Rhodohalobacter sp. SW132: one gene and its partner. The protein of the gene in region 1 binds, or shares a complex with, the protein of each later gene. Links are inferred from orthologs where the notes say so. Each region holds a gene or a part of one and is shown on either strand. Other genes may lie near its edges.

What was found.
Region 2: the proteins of secY (region 1) and secA are in contact, whole or in part, in a crystal structure (PDB 3DIN), measured with the Thermotoga maritima proteins. The link is inferred for Rhodohalobacter sp. SW132 from one-to-one orthologs. Residues at the interface, in WP_004081795.1 of Thermotoga maritima: Glu108, Gly109, Glu110, Glu111, Ala236, Glu237, Arg238, Arg239, Ile240, Thr241, Ile242, Gln243, Tyr244, Ala245, Arg246, Arg247, Val248, Thr249, Gly250, Arg251, Arg252, Val253, Tyr254, Gly256, Ala257, Ser258, Thr259, Tyr260, Leu261, Pro262; in WP_004082002.1 of Thermotoga maritima: Glu261, Ala262, Arg263, Lys300, Ala301, Arg302, Thr303, Ile304, Ile305, Leu323, Tyr324, Asp325, Pro326, Val329, Ser330, Tyr333, Ile336, Lys340, Phe345, Val349, Glu363, Phe364, Tyr374, Ser375, Gly376, Gly377, Glu393, Ile395, Thr482, Ser483.

What each region holds. Positions count from the first base shown.
Region 1 is NZ_QUOK01000019.1:8,686-11,512, forward strand. It holds secY (preprotein translocase subunit SecY), read left to right. Parts: upstream 1-673; coding sequence 674-1,981; downstream 1,982-2,827. Other genes in the region: rpsE (30S ribosomal protein S5), read left to right, coding at 1-168; rplO (50S ribosomal protein L15), read left to right, coding at 193-642; map (type I methionyl aminopeptidase), read left to right, coding at 1,981-2,784; infA (translation initiation factor IF-1), read left to right, coding at 2,789-2,827. UniProt on the Escherichia coli protein: The central subunit of the protein translocation channel SecYEG. Consists of two halves formed by TMs 1-5 and 6-10.
Region 2 is NZ_QUOK01000001.1:551,774-562,084, forward strand. What follows is about bases 2,439-6,425. They hold secA (preprotein translocase subunit SecA), read right to left. Parts: upstream 6,026-6,425; coding sequence 2,639-6,025; downstream 2,439-2,638. Other genes in these bases: DYD21_RS02395 (calcium/sodium antiporter), read left to right, coding at 2,439-2,470; rpmH (50S ribosomal protein L34), read left to right, coding at 6,297-6,425. Outside these bases: hutI (imidazolonepropionase), read left to right, coding at 1-337; DYD21_RS02390 (formimidoylglutamase), read left to right, coding at 349-1,230; more of DYD21_RS02395, read left to right, coding at 1,406-2,438; more of rpmH, read left to right, coding at 6,426-6,455; rnpA (ribonuclease P protein component), read left to right, coding at 6,430-6,894; membrane protein insertase YidC, read left to right, coding at 6,897-8,738; DYD21_RS02420 (type I restriction enzyme HsdR N-terminal domain-containing protein), read left to right, coding at 8,809-9,726; DYD21_RS02425 (aminopeptidase P family protein), read left to right, coding at 9,784-10,311. UniProt on the Escherichia coli protein: Required for protein export, interacts with the SecYEG preprotein conducting channel.

The DNA of each region.
Region 1 (2,827 bases):
GCACTTCTCGATGTTGCTGGTGTTCAAAATATTTTATCAAAATCTCTGCGCTCCTCAAATCCTCACAACATGGTGAAAGCCGCTTTTGAAGCTTTGAGAAATGCATCCGACCCGGTTGAAGTTGCTCAGAGAAGAGGAGTTAGTGTAAGTAAGGTATTTAAAGGATAATTAAGGTTTTAACGGATCATTGTTATGAAACTACACAATTTAAAAGCACCCGCTTCTCACAAAAAACGCAAACGCGTTGGTAGAGGTCAGGGCTCTGGTACCGGAGAGCAGTCTGGTAGAGGGCATAACGGCCAGAAGTCAAGAAGCGGAAGCAAGGTGAAGGCATGGTTTGAAGGCGGGCAGATGCCGCTTCAAAGAAGAATACCAAAATTTGGTTTTACAAATCCATTCAGAACTGAGTACCAGGCTTTAAATGTTCAGAGAATATCTGAGTTTATTGAGGCCGGTAAACTTGGTGAAACGATCACAATATCTGATCTGGTAGATGCCGGATTAGCAGATGACAAACAACGAATAAAACTGCTGGGTTCAGGTGAGATTGATTCAAAAATCTCCATCGAAGTACATGCCTGTAGTGGATCTGCCCGTGAAAAGGTTGAATCCGCCGGCGGCAGTGTTAATGTCATTGAATAAATCTTTCACCATCTCAGCTTAACCATCACGAATGAGTACCTTAGATAGCTTTAGAAACATCTTTAAGATTGAGGATCTCCGGAACCGCATACTATATGTGGTTGGAGTTCTTATGGTTTATCGGATTGGCAGTTATGTAACCATGCCAGGTGTAGACGCCAGTGAACTTACCATGCAGCAGGGAGATGCTTCCAGCCTGATGGGTCTTTTTGACTTATTTGTAGGTGGTGCATTTTCAAGAGCCGGTGTGTTTGCTCTGGGTATTATGCCCTATATTACCGCTGCTATTATCATTCAGCTGATGGGTGCTGCTGTACCATATTTCCAAAAACTTCAGCGTGAAGGGGAAGAGGGCCGGCGAAAAATTAACCGTTTGACCCGTTACGGTACGGTTGGTATTACTGCTGTCCAGGCCATTGGGTTTGGAATTAACCTGATTGCAACATCACCAAATGCAATTGTGGTTGGTAATTTCGCTTTTATCCTCACATGTGTGATTGTACTTACTGCAGGTACCACATTCGTAATGTGGCTGGGTGAACGGATTACAGACCGGGGAATCGGTAACGGTATTTCGATACTGATTATGATCGGGATTATCGCTGCACTGCCAACAGCTTTGATTAATGAGATATCAACAACTAATAATGCAATTATTATAATTGTTGAACTCGCTGGATTGATTCTTGTGATTGCATCCTGTGTGTTACTTACGCAGGGCACACGGAAAATTCCGGTTCAATATGCGAAAAGAGTGGTTGGCCGGAAAGTATATGGAGGTACAACACAATACCTTCCGCTGCGGGTGAATGCCGCTGGTGTGATGCCGATTATCTTTGCTCAATCAATCATGTTTATACCAAGTACAATCGGGACATTCTTTCCAGAGAATGAAACCGTTCAATGGATGACAGCATGGTCCGCTGATTTTACAGGGCTTACGTATTCGATAGTGTTTTTCATCATCTGTGTGTTCTTTACCTTCTTTTATACTGCGATCGCAGTGAATCCAAAAGAGATGGCGGATACAATGAAACGCCAGGGTGGATTTATACCCGGTGTGAGACCAGGGAAACAGACCGTTGAATTTATAGATAATATTCTGACGAAAATTACACTGCCGGGGTCACTATTTCTATCTTTTGTAGCCATTATGCCTGCCATAATCGCACAAATGGGTGTAACACCTGGCTTTGCACTCTTTTATGGTGGAACCAGTCTGCTTATTATCGTGGGTGTAGCCCTTGATACATTGCAGCAGATTGAAAGTCATTTGATGATGCGTCATTATGATGGTTTCATGAAATCAGGAAAAATTAAAGGAAGACGCAGGGCCTGATGATCTACCTGAAGAGTGAATCTGAAATTGATAAGATGCGTGAAGCTGCGCAACTTGTATCAAGAACACTCGGTGAGGTTGGTAAAGTTCTGGAACCCGGAGTTGAAACCGGGAAACTAGACAGGATCGCAGAAGAATACATTTTGAAACACGAGGCCCGACCCGCATTTAAGGGGTACGGTGGAAAGAAGAATCCATTTCCGGCCACATTGTGTATCTCTATAAACGAAGAAGTTGTTCATGGGATACCGGGGAAACGAGTATTGAAAGAAGGGGATGTTGTCTCTGTTGATTGTGGTGTAGAATTGAACGGTTTCTTTGGTGATCATGCTTATACTTTTATTGCCGGAGAAACTGATGAAAAGACCGTTGATCTGTTGCGTACCACGCTTCAATCACTCTATATAGGAATTGATGAAGCCGTACATGGCAACCGTATTGGTGATATAGGTTCTGCCATCCAAAACCATTGTGAAGATAAAGGGTTTGGGGTCGTTCGTGATCTGGTAGGTCATGGAATAGGAAAAAATATGCACGAGGAACCATCCGTTCCTAATTATGGTCGGCCGGGAAAGGGCGAACGATTGCGAACCGGTATGGGATTGGCTATTGAGCCGATGATAACTGCAGGTACCTGGAAAGTGAGTACATTAGACGATGGATGGACAATCGTTACTGCAGATGGATCGAATGCGGCTCATTTTGAGCATGATATTATAGTTCGTGAAGGAAAAGCTGAAATTCTCAGTACTTTTGATTATATTGCTGAGATCACAAAAAATAAAATTTTAGAAACTCATTAATGCGATGGCTAAACAAGAGCCGATTAAGCAGGACGGAAAAATT
Region 2 (10,311 bases), on another replicon or contig:
GTACCTGAACTGCCGGAAACTTGTGGATGGTGGTGTTCAGGTGGCCGTGGCTACAGACTTCAACCCGGGATCCGCTCCAAGTTATGATCTCCGCCTGGCACTGATGCTCACCTGCAACCACGGACGCCTCACCCCGGCCGAAGTTCTGAAAGGAGCAACCATATACGCCGCCAAAGCAATGGGTGTTGAAAATCAAACCGGATCAATCGAGCCGGGAAAATCCGCCGATTTTTTACTGCTTGATGAACCTTCCGTCAATTTCTGGCTTTATCATCACCGGCCCAACTTGCCTGACACCGTTTTTCTGAAAGGCAAACAACAATCATCAAACCAATAATAAAATTTTTTATGTCTGATAAAAGACTGCGAGAGTTTATCAAACCGGGAGATATTCAAACCGGATCGGTTTACCTGGTTCGGTTTCCGTCTGATGAGGGAGTGAGCCGAAACAGCGGGAGGCCCGGAGCATCGGAAGCGCCGGAACAGATTTTGCAGCAGCTCTTAAATCTCACACCGCATCCCGCCTATTTTGACAGGCATACAGCGTTCCTGAAAAATGTAAAGATTACCGATTCGGTGCCGTGCAGCGGCGATGTGGAAGCGGACCAGCAGGCACTCGGCCGAATCGTAAAAGAAATTTTCAGCAATCAATCCGTACCGGTTATACTTGGAGGCGGGCACGAAACATCATTCGGACATTTTCTTGGGTATGCTGGAGCAAAACTCCCGGTTTCGATTCTCAACATCGATGCGCATGCTGATGTTCGTCCGCTGAAAGATGGGCTGGCACATTCGGGCTCCCCTTTTCGTCATGCGCTAGAACATCCCTCCAATTACTGTGAGAGCTATTCTGTTTTTGGCCTCAATCCATCTTCCGTATCGGCTGAACATTTTCGTTATGTGAACCGGCACGGCAAAGCACTATTTGACAGGGATCTGAAACTGAAAGCCGTCAAAACCTACCTGGATCAGTATCAGCAGAACATGATTATGGCTACAATGGATATGGATGTTGTTCGCCAGGCAGATGCACCCGGGGTAAGCGCTCCAAATCCATCAGGCATCAGCAAAAAAAAATGGCTGGATATTGCCTTTGAACTCGGTAAATCTTCATCTGTTCGTTCGTTTGATCTGTGTGAAGTGAACCCCCGTTTCGACCGTGACCAACAAACCGTGAAGCTGGCAGCTCTCACCGTTTGGTACTTTCTGCTTGGTTTATCGTTTCGGTGATGAAACAATCTAATGTCTGTTTTTGACTCAGATTCATGGTGGTTGGCCAGGCTTAGAATTGTTTTTTCAAAATATAACACCAAACAATACTAATAGAGATTTTGGTAAGGATCATAGCTATATTTTTCATTCCGTTTTCAATATTCCCGAACCTTAACGCATAATCTTAGTCTGAGTGGCGCTTACCATCTTCTGGTTTATAGCCGGACTCACATTACTCATTTTTGGTGCTGAATTGCTTGTGCGGTCTTCATCAAGACTGGCCGCATCTGTTGGAATATCTAAACTTGTAATCGGGCTTACCGTAGTTGCTTTCGGGACAAGCGCCCCTGAACTGGCGGTTGGTATCGAAGCCGGGTTAAACGATCAGTCGGATATTTTACTGGGAAACGTTATCGGCAGCAATCTTACCAATACGCTTCTTATTCTTGGCTTATCAGCCCTGATCATCCCGCTAAAAGTTCACAAAAACCTGATTCGCTTCGACCTGCCGGTCATGATCGGCTCAACGATTTTGTTAATTTTTCTGGCGTACAACAATGTTCTCTCTACCTTTGAATGCCTGGTACTCATCTTTTTCCTGTTCGCTTACCTTGTTGCACTCGTTCGGTTTAGCGGAAAAACCGATTTTACCAAAAAGGAAACACTTCAAGCCGGTTCTCCGTGGCTGAATCTTCTGTTTACTGTAATTGGTCTTGTTATGCTCATCGCCGGGGCACGCTGGCTGGTGGAATCCGCAACCATTTTTGCTGAAATGGCCGGAGTAAGTGAACTGGTGATAGGCTTAACGGTTGTTGCTATCGGAACATCTTTGCCAGAGATTGTAACATCGGTCTTTGCAGCCTTGAAGGGAGAAAAAGACCTGGCTGTAGGGAGTATCGTAGGAAGTAATATATTGAATATTTTATCCGTAATTGGCATCTCCGGATTGTTCATCCCTGAAATCCCCGTACAGGAAGCATTAATCCGGGTAGATCTGATGGTGCTGCTTGGCATTTCAGTTCTCTGTTTGCCGTTTTTCTACAGCGGGAAAATCATTAACAGAACTGAGGGAGCCATTTTATTTACCTCTTATTTACTCTATCTCGCTTACCTCTACCTCGATTCAGTTCAAAGCAACCTCTTGGAAATATTCACTGACTTGATTTTTTATGCAGTGATTCCAGCAGTAACCATTTACGCTTTAGGTGCGGTTGTATTGGAGGTGTGGAGGAGGGGAAAGGTGAGAAGTGAAAAGTGAAAAAACAGCTGCAGTAATTTCACTTTTGTGATGTGTCATCGGATGAGTTTTTTCGAAAAATCGAGTCGCTCTGAATCAATATTTGATTCCTTCATGACTCAATTCATTCATGACTCATCCGATGACTGTTCATGGATATTAACTTTTGACACAGTGCCAGTCTAAATCCTACTTTTCGATGAGGATCCAGCCATCTTCGTTTACCATTTTTTTGGCGTATTTCCACTTCACTTCTTTGGTTTCGCCGCTGCCCATATTCTGAACTTTCACGTAATCGTTACGGCCCGGTTCATCTTCTACAGTAACCGGCTGGCGTTTTTCACCGGGGGCACGTTTCTGTTGCTGATCGCCGTTGCTATCCTGTCCGGCTCCGCGGAAGCCCATGTTTGTGGCGTCTGCCTGCTGGGCCCTGGCCCGTTCGAGGTCAATCCGGCTCTTGGATTTCTCTGCCTGCTGCATCTGCTCGGCACGATCTTGCTGCATTTCGGGAATGGCCTTCCAGATCACAGAAATTGTATCCCTGTTGATTTCTGAAATGAGGTTTTTAAACATCTCAAACGCTTCTTTCTTGTACTCCATGAGCGGATCTTTCTGCCCGTATGAACGCAGCCCGATACCCTCTTTTACGGTATCCAGTTCACGAAGGTGTTCCATCCATTTGTTATCAATAGTGCTGAGGATGGCGGTTCGTTCGAGGGAACGCGCAACTTCACGCCCTTCATTATTCGACGCTTTTTCCACGTCAACAATTACACGCATACGCCGAATACCATCAGAAAAAATCACCTGGATTTTGGTCGGTTTTTTCTCTGAATCAGATTCCTGAATCTGTTTCACAATCCGGTAAAGCGGTTCGGATACAAGTTTCTCTTTCTTTCGGTACACTTCATACGCCCGCTCCAGGATTAAATCGATCATACCGTCATCGCCAAGTATTCCCCATTTATCTCTGTCAAGCTCAAGGTCTACCGCAAGCTGACGAAGCACATCATCACGAATCTGTTCATAATTGCCCTGAAAATAGTGTTCTTCAACAATTTCCACGATCAGGTCTTCGATCATATCAAAAATATCGCTCTGCAGCTGATCCCCAATCAGGGCGTGTCGTCTTCTTGAGTAGACTACATTTCGCTGATTGCTGAGCACATCATCATATTCAAGCTGCTTTTTCCGGATACTGAAGTTGTTCTGCTCTACTTTTTTCTGAGCCCGCTCAAGAGACTTTGAAATCCAGGGATGCTGGATCACTTCACCTTCGTCAAAATTGAGCTTATCCATAATATTGGCGATCCGGTCTGATCCGCCAAACAGGTCCATCAACTCATCTTCGAGAGAGACGTAAAACTGAGTTTCACCGGGATCACCCTGGCGGCCTGCACGACCGCGAAGCTGGAGGTCAATTCGCCGGGATTCGTGACGCTCGGTACCCAGAATTGCAAGTCCGCCGGCTTCTTTAACTTCCGGTTTCAATTTAATATCTGTACCACGGCCCGCCATGTTGGTAGCCACCGTTACGGCACCGGGGCGCCCCGCTTCTGCCACAATTTCACTTTCACGCGCATGCTGCTTTGCGTTCAATACGTTGTGCGGAATTTTCTGACGCTTGAGCATCCGGCTGATCTTCTCCGATTCATCCACGCTTACCGTACCCACCAGAACCGGCTGGCCGTTTTCGTGGTACTCTTTAATCTTGTTGATGGTAGCGTTGAACTTCTCGCGTTTGGTCTTAAAAATCAGGTCGTCCTTATCATCCCGGATGATGGGGCGGTTGGTCGGAATTACGACGACATCCAGGTTATAGATTTCATTAAACTCACCCTCTTCCGTAGCCGCCGTACCGGTCATACCCGAAAGTTTATGATACATTCTGAAAAAATTCTGAAGGGTAATCGTAGCGTAAGTTTGTGTAGCGGCTTCCACCTTCACATTTTCCTTCGCTTCAATCGCCTGGTGGAGTCCGTCGGAGTAACGCCGGCCGGAAAGCACACGGCCGGTATGCTCATCCACAATCTGCACTTTACCATCCTGTACGATATACTCATCTTCACGCTCGAAAAGAGTATACGCTTTCAGAAGCTGGTTAATCGTGTGGATTCGTTCACTGCGTTCGGCAAACACGCGGTGGAGTTCGTTGAATTTTTTCTCACGCTCCTGCTGAACTTCCTGCTTCGCTTCCTCAATTTTCTTCTCTTTATACTCTTCGCTGAAATCGTCTTTCGCCTTTATTTCTTCAATACGCTCTTTTTCGAGTTCTTTAATCTCCTCTTCAAGCTCCGAAGTTTCCAGGCCAAGATCAGGGATAATAAAAAATTCTGTGTCTTCATCACCTTTTGTGAGAAATTCACGACCTTTTTCCGTCATTTCGATCGACTTCATCTTCATGTCAACCGCATAAAAAAGGTATTCATCCACAAACGGCATGTTTTTGGCGTTATCTGCCAGGTAGATTTTTTCCGTTTTTTGGAGGAGCTTCTGCATTTGCGGCTCCTGCATCATTTTTTTGAACTTCGCGTTCTTTGGGAATCCACGATACGCCCTGAAAAATGCCAGGCCGGCGTCATCGTAATTATCCTCTTTCAGATGTGCTTCCGCTTCATTTACCAATTGTGCCACGAGAGATTTCTGTGCATTCACCAGTGATTCTACACGTGGTTTCATCTCTTCAAACTTCTGTTGATCTCCGCCCTGCGGAATCGGACCTGAGATAATCAGCGGAGTTCTTGCCTCGTCAATAAGAATAGAATCAACCTCATCAATAATGGCAAAGTGATAGCCGCGCTGAACAAGCTGCTCTTCCTCGGCCACCATGTTATCACGCAGATAATCGAAACCGAATTCGTTGTTCGTACCGTATGTAATGTCTGCGCGGTACGCTTTTCTGCGTGGCTCTGAGTTGGGATCGTAATGATCCACGCAATCCACGGTGAGTCCATGGAAATTAAAAATCGGCTCATTCCATTCAGCATCCCGTTTAGCGAGGTAGGTGTTTACTGTAACCACATGTACTCCGCGACCTGCGAGTGCATTCAGATAGGCTGGAAAAATAGCGGCAAGGGTTTTACCTTCACCCGTTTTCATTTCGGCAATGGCACCCTGGTGCATAGCAATAGCGCCAACAAGCTGAACATCGTAGGGAACCATATCCCACTCAATTTCGGTGCCTGCGACATCCCATTTTTTCCCGACAAAACGACGGCAGGTGTCTTTCAGAACGGCGAATGCTTCCGGCATAATCTCTTCGAACACCTCTTCGAGGATCTCAAGCCACTCCTCTTTCAATTCTTTTAGCCTGTCAGCCAGCTCCCTTCGCTCTTCGAAGGTGATCGATTCGTCATTTGAATCCATTTTTCGTTTCACTTCGGCAATCTGCTCATCCACCTCCGCGGTCTCATCTGCTATTTTCTGGCGAAAGGATTCCGTTTTTTGCTTGAGTTCATCATCACTCAAGGCTTTAATATCATCTTCGAAACTCTTGATTTCATCTACAATCGGCCAGATCTTTTTCAGATCGCGTTCGCTTTTGGTTCCAAATATAGATGTAAGAAACTTGGATATTTGATCTAACATGAAGGGAATTACTGCATTAAAAGTTTAGTCTAACAATGTAAGGCTTCAGCGGTGCCTGTTCAACAGTCCGGGTCATTCTTTTGTGCAATTATCATACCACGGTTATAAACCCTGACAATCTAACGATACAAACCGGGATTCATTGAATGCAGGCGCAGGATATTTTACCAAATAAATTCATTAGATTTTTACGGAAATCTTCGTATTTTTCGGGTCTATCAAAAAACTGATTTTATATTTTTGAATACAACACCAGGTTATGAAACGCACATATCAACCCAGTAAACGGAAGAGATCAAATAAACATGGATTTCGCAAGAGAATGAAATCCAAAAACGGACGTGATGTTCTGAAACGCCGGCGTGCCAAAGGCCGACATAAGCTTACAGTTAGTGACGCAGGAAAAGGCGCGAAATAGAGTAAGGATCCATCAGAATCCTGACCGTACCCTGCCCCGCTCAAAAATTTTGCGGGGCAAGCTAAATTTCCAGCGTCTTTTTGAGCGCTCCTCTGTCATAAAACAGTCTCCCCTTTTGTGCCGGTATCGCATCGACTCCAATATAGACTCAAGGTCGATGTTCGGATTTATCGCTCCTAAAAAAGTTTTCAGGCGGGCCGTAGATCGTAACCGCACGAAGCGACTTTTACGAGAGGCTTTCCGCTTAAACCAGCACCTGCTGCCTGAATCTGTCAGGAATAATAAAATCGGCTTTCATGCAGTATTTATCGCAACCGGCAATAATCTCTCCTTTTCTGATACCGAGAAACGGATGATCTCCATTTTAAATGAAATTTCACGAAGGTTAACGTCCGGCAGCACCTCTGAATCAGACAATAACCCACAAAAAACAGATTAGATTTGGACAGAAACACCATAACCGGGCTCTTACTGATTTTCTTGATTACCATTGCCTGGGCTTTTTACACGATGCCAAGCGAAGAAGACCTCGAGCGGCAGCGTGCAGAGCAAGCCCGGCAGGATAGTATTGCCGCAGCACAAGCCCAGGAACGCGGAGTTGACGAACTCCCCCCTCCCGACGAACCGCGCGAAACCGACCCTTTTACCGATCAGGTGGAGGATGAGGAAGAGGAACCTGCCGAGCTTGGCGCTTTTGAGAGTGCCGGGATAGCCGATACAGTGCGAACCATCGTTCGAACGCCTCTCTATGAAATTGAACTGACTAATCTTGGTGCAGGCCCATCCAAGCACACGCTGCTTGGACACAAAACCTGGGATCAGCACCAGATGCAGATGATTCGGGATACCACCCGGTCTACATATTCTCTCGGGTTTTTGTCATTCCAGAATTACAACATTGAAACGCAGGATCTCCTTTTTGAGCCGCTCTTTGATCATTCAGAGATTGAGCTCGATCTTGAAGAATCGGAACAGCTGAGTTACCAGCTGCAGCTCGATGAGAATTCGAGAATTGTTTTTACCTATACATTTTATGCGGATCGTTACCAGTATGACCTGGATATCCGCTTTGATGACATGATGGACTACATCAGCGACAGTAATGTCGATTTTATGTGGACATCGCCTCTAAATCTCTCTGAACGAGACATTGCCCAGGATGCCCAGAACTCAGCTGCATATGTTTATGCAGGTGGCGAACTTGAAAAATTTCAGCTTACGGAGACCGGCACCCGCGAACAATTTATAAACGGCACGATCGACTGGGTCACCACTCGTACACGTTTTTTCGGGCAGTATATCAAACCCACAGCCAATTCCAACGCAGCCATTTTACGTGGTGAAATTATCGGGACACCGGGTCAGCCCGACGCCATCCATCACTATCAAGCCGGTGTTACCTCAAACATTGCGACGGACAACACGCTTACCTACGAATTTTATTCCGGGCCGCTGCGCTATTACGACCTGCGTGAATTTGATTCAAGCGCATACGATGTGATTGAAATCGGGTACGCGCTGATTCGCTGGTTTGCCGATCCGATTGTGCGCTTCCTGGTTATTCCATTCTTCGGCTTTGGAAGTCTGTTTATTGCCAATTACGGCGTATTGATTATTCTTTTTGGTGTGATTGTAAAGCTCGTTCTCTTTCCCCTCACCCAGAAAAGTTTTAAAAGTATGGCGGCGATGAAAGAACTTCAGCCGCAAATGCAGGAGATAAAAGAGAAATACAAAGATGATCCCCAAAAGCAGCAGAAGGAGACGATTGCGCTTTATAAAAAAGCCGGTGTAAATCCGCTGGGTGGATGTTTACCAATGCTCCTGCAGTTCCCGATCCTTATCACGCTATTTTTCTTCTTCCAGAACTCGATGCTGATCCGGCAGGAGCCATTCCTGTGGGCAGACGATTTGTCTGCGCCGGATTATATCATCAATCTGCCATTCAGCATTCCGTTTTTGGGTGACCAGATTGCAGGTTTTGTACTGCTTATGACAGCCGCCATGTTTGTTCAAACCAAAGTAATGGGTGGAATTGGCGGCATGGGTGGAGGTTCATCACCAGCTGGTGCGCCTAATATGAAGGCATTTACCTATATCCTTCCATTTATTCTGCTCTTTGTATTTAATAACTTTGCAGCGGGACTAAGTCTCTATTACCTCGTTTACAATGTGCTTTCTGTTGCTCAGCAGGCGATTATCAAAAAGCAAATTGATCCGCCGGAGGTAAATACCTCAGGGAAAAAAGGATCTAAACGAAAAGGAAAGAAAAAGAGTAAGAAGTAATTTCTTTTAAGAACCAGTGATAGAAAAGGGGATTCAACATTTTGAATCCCCTTTTTTTATTTTTCCAAACATGCACACATTTTCCTGTACACATTTCCCGCAGATCCGGTTCAGTAACGGAGATAAGTTTCTTTATAATTCCATACTGAAAACACGGTTCAAGAATCGACCGGAGGAGCGCGTGAGGCTTCGTTATGTGGAATATCTTCTTAACGAGGCGGGATTCAGCAAAAACCGCATCGCTTTTGAAGCCCCGGTTGAAATCCGTCAATCGGAACAAATGCTCCGGGCCGATCTCCTTCTCTATAACCGGAAAATGGAACCGTTTGCGCTGATTGAGTGTAAATCAGAAAAAATTAAACTATCGGAGAAAGCGGCGGAACAGATCGCCCGGTATAACCAGAACTTCCGGGCTCCCTACCTGATGATCACCAACGGAACCGAATCACTCTGGTTTCATCACACCGAAAGTGAAATTAAGCCGATCGAATCACCAATCAATGGCGGTAACACAGCTGATATTACGCGCAATTCTGTTTATTGGGCCGACCGCGGATTTATAGCACCCGATTCCGCTCCGATCACCCGGCAGCTTGCCGAAACAGTTTTGAACAGCATAATTACAACGGCTGATCCGAAATCGATTCATTATCTGGATATTCCAGCCGGAATCACTCCGTTCCCTGCAAACCACTACTACCGGGTGTATCCTGCAAAATCAACCATGAAAGTCGCGGTTTCACTACTCAATAATGGGCTTGGTGATACACTCCTGACCTCACTGCTCAATCATAACGGGAAAACACGATCTATACTATGGATGCAGCTGGACGACCTCATTGAATCGAAAGATCAAACCTACATGCTTTTGACAGAAAATGGTCCACAGCAGAAACCACTGCCGGATCATTTTCGGAATCCATTGAAAAACAGAGATGAAAATTTCATGAAAAATTTGGCGAAAGAGCTTCTAAATTTTTTTGATTAAACCCATCATCTGCTAACTTCACTTCACTACTAATATAAATTTAATCCACGACTGATCATGCCGGCACAACTTCACAGAAAAAAACTACTCTCACTTTTTGATGAATCCCAGGAAGGTGCGGTATATATAAAAGGCGGTGAGTTAATGTACCGCTACCAGACCGACTATGAGTTTCCTTTCCGGCAGGAGAGCAATTTCTGGTATCTGACCGGCGTGGATGAACCCGATTACCACATGATTCTGGACCTGAAAACCCAGACCTATCACCTCTTTGCGCCAAAACGGGATGCACAGTTCGCAGTTTGGCACGGCCACGTAAAAACGATGGATGATATTAAAACCCTGTATGAGCCTGACGAACTGCATTTTGAAAATAAACTTCTCTCAGTGCTGAAGGATATCAATCCATCAACCATTTACTGCCTGAACGAAGAGCAGGCGGAGTTCCTGGAAGATCTCGATCGAAATTTCAGCGTAGATACGGAATCGCTCGTTGATGCGATAACATACTGCCGTTCGATTAAAACTGATGATGAACTGAATATGCTTCGCGAATCAGCATCCATCAACAATATATCCCACCGA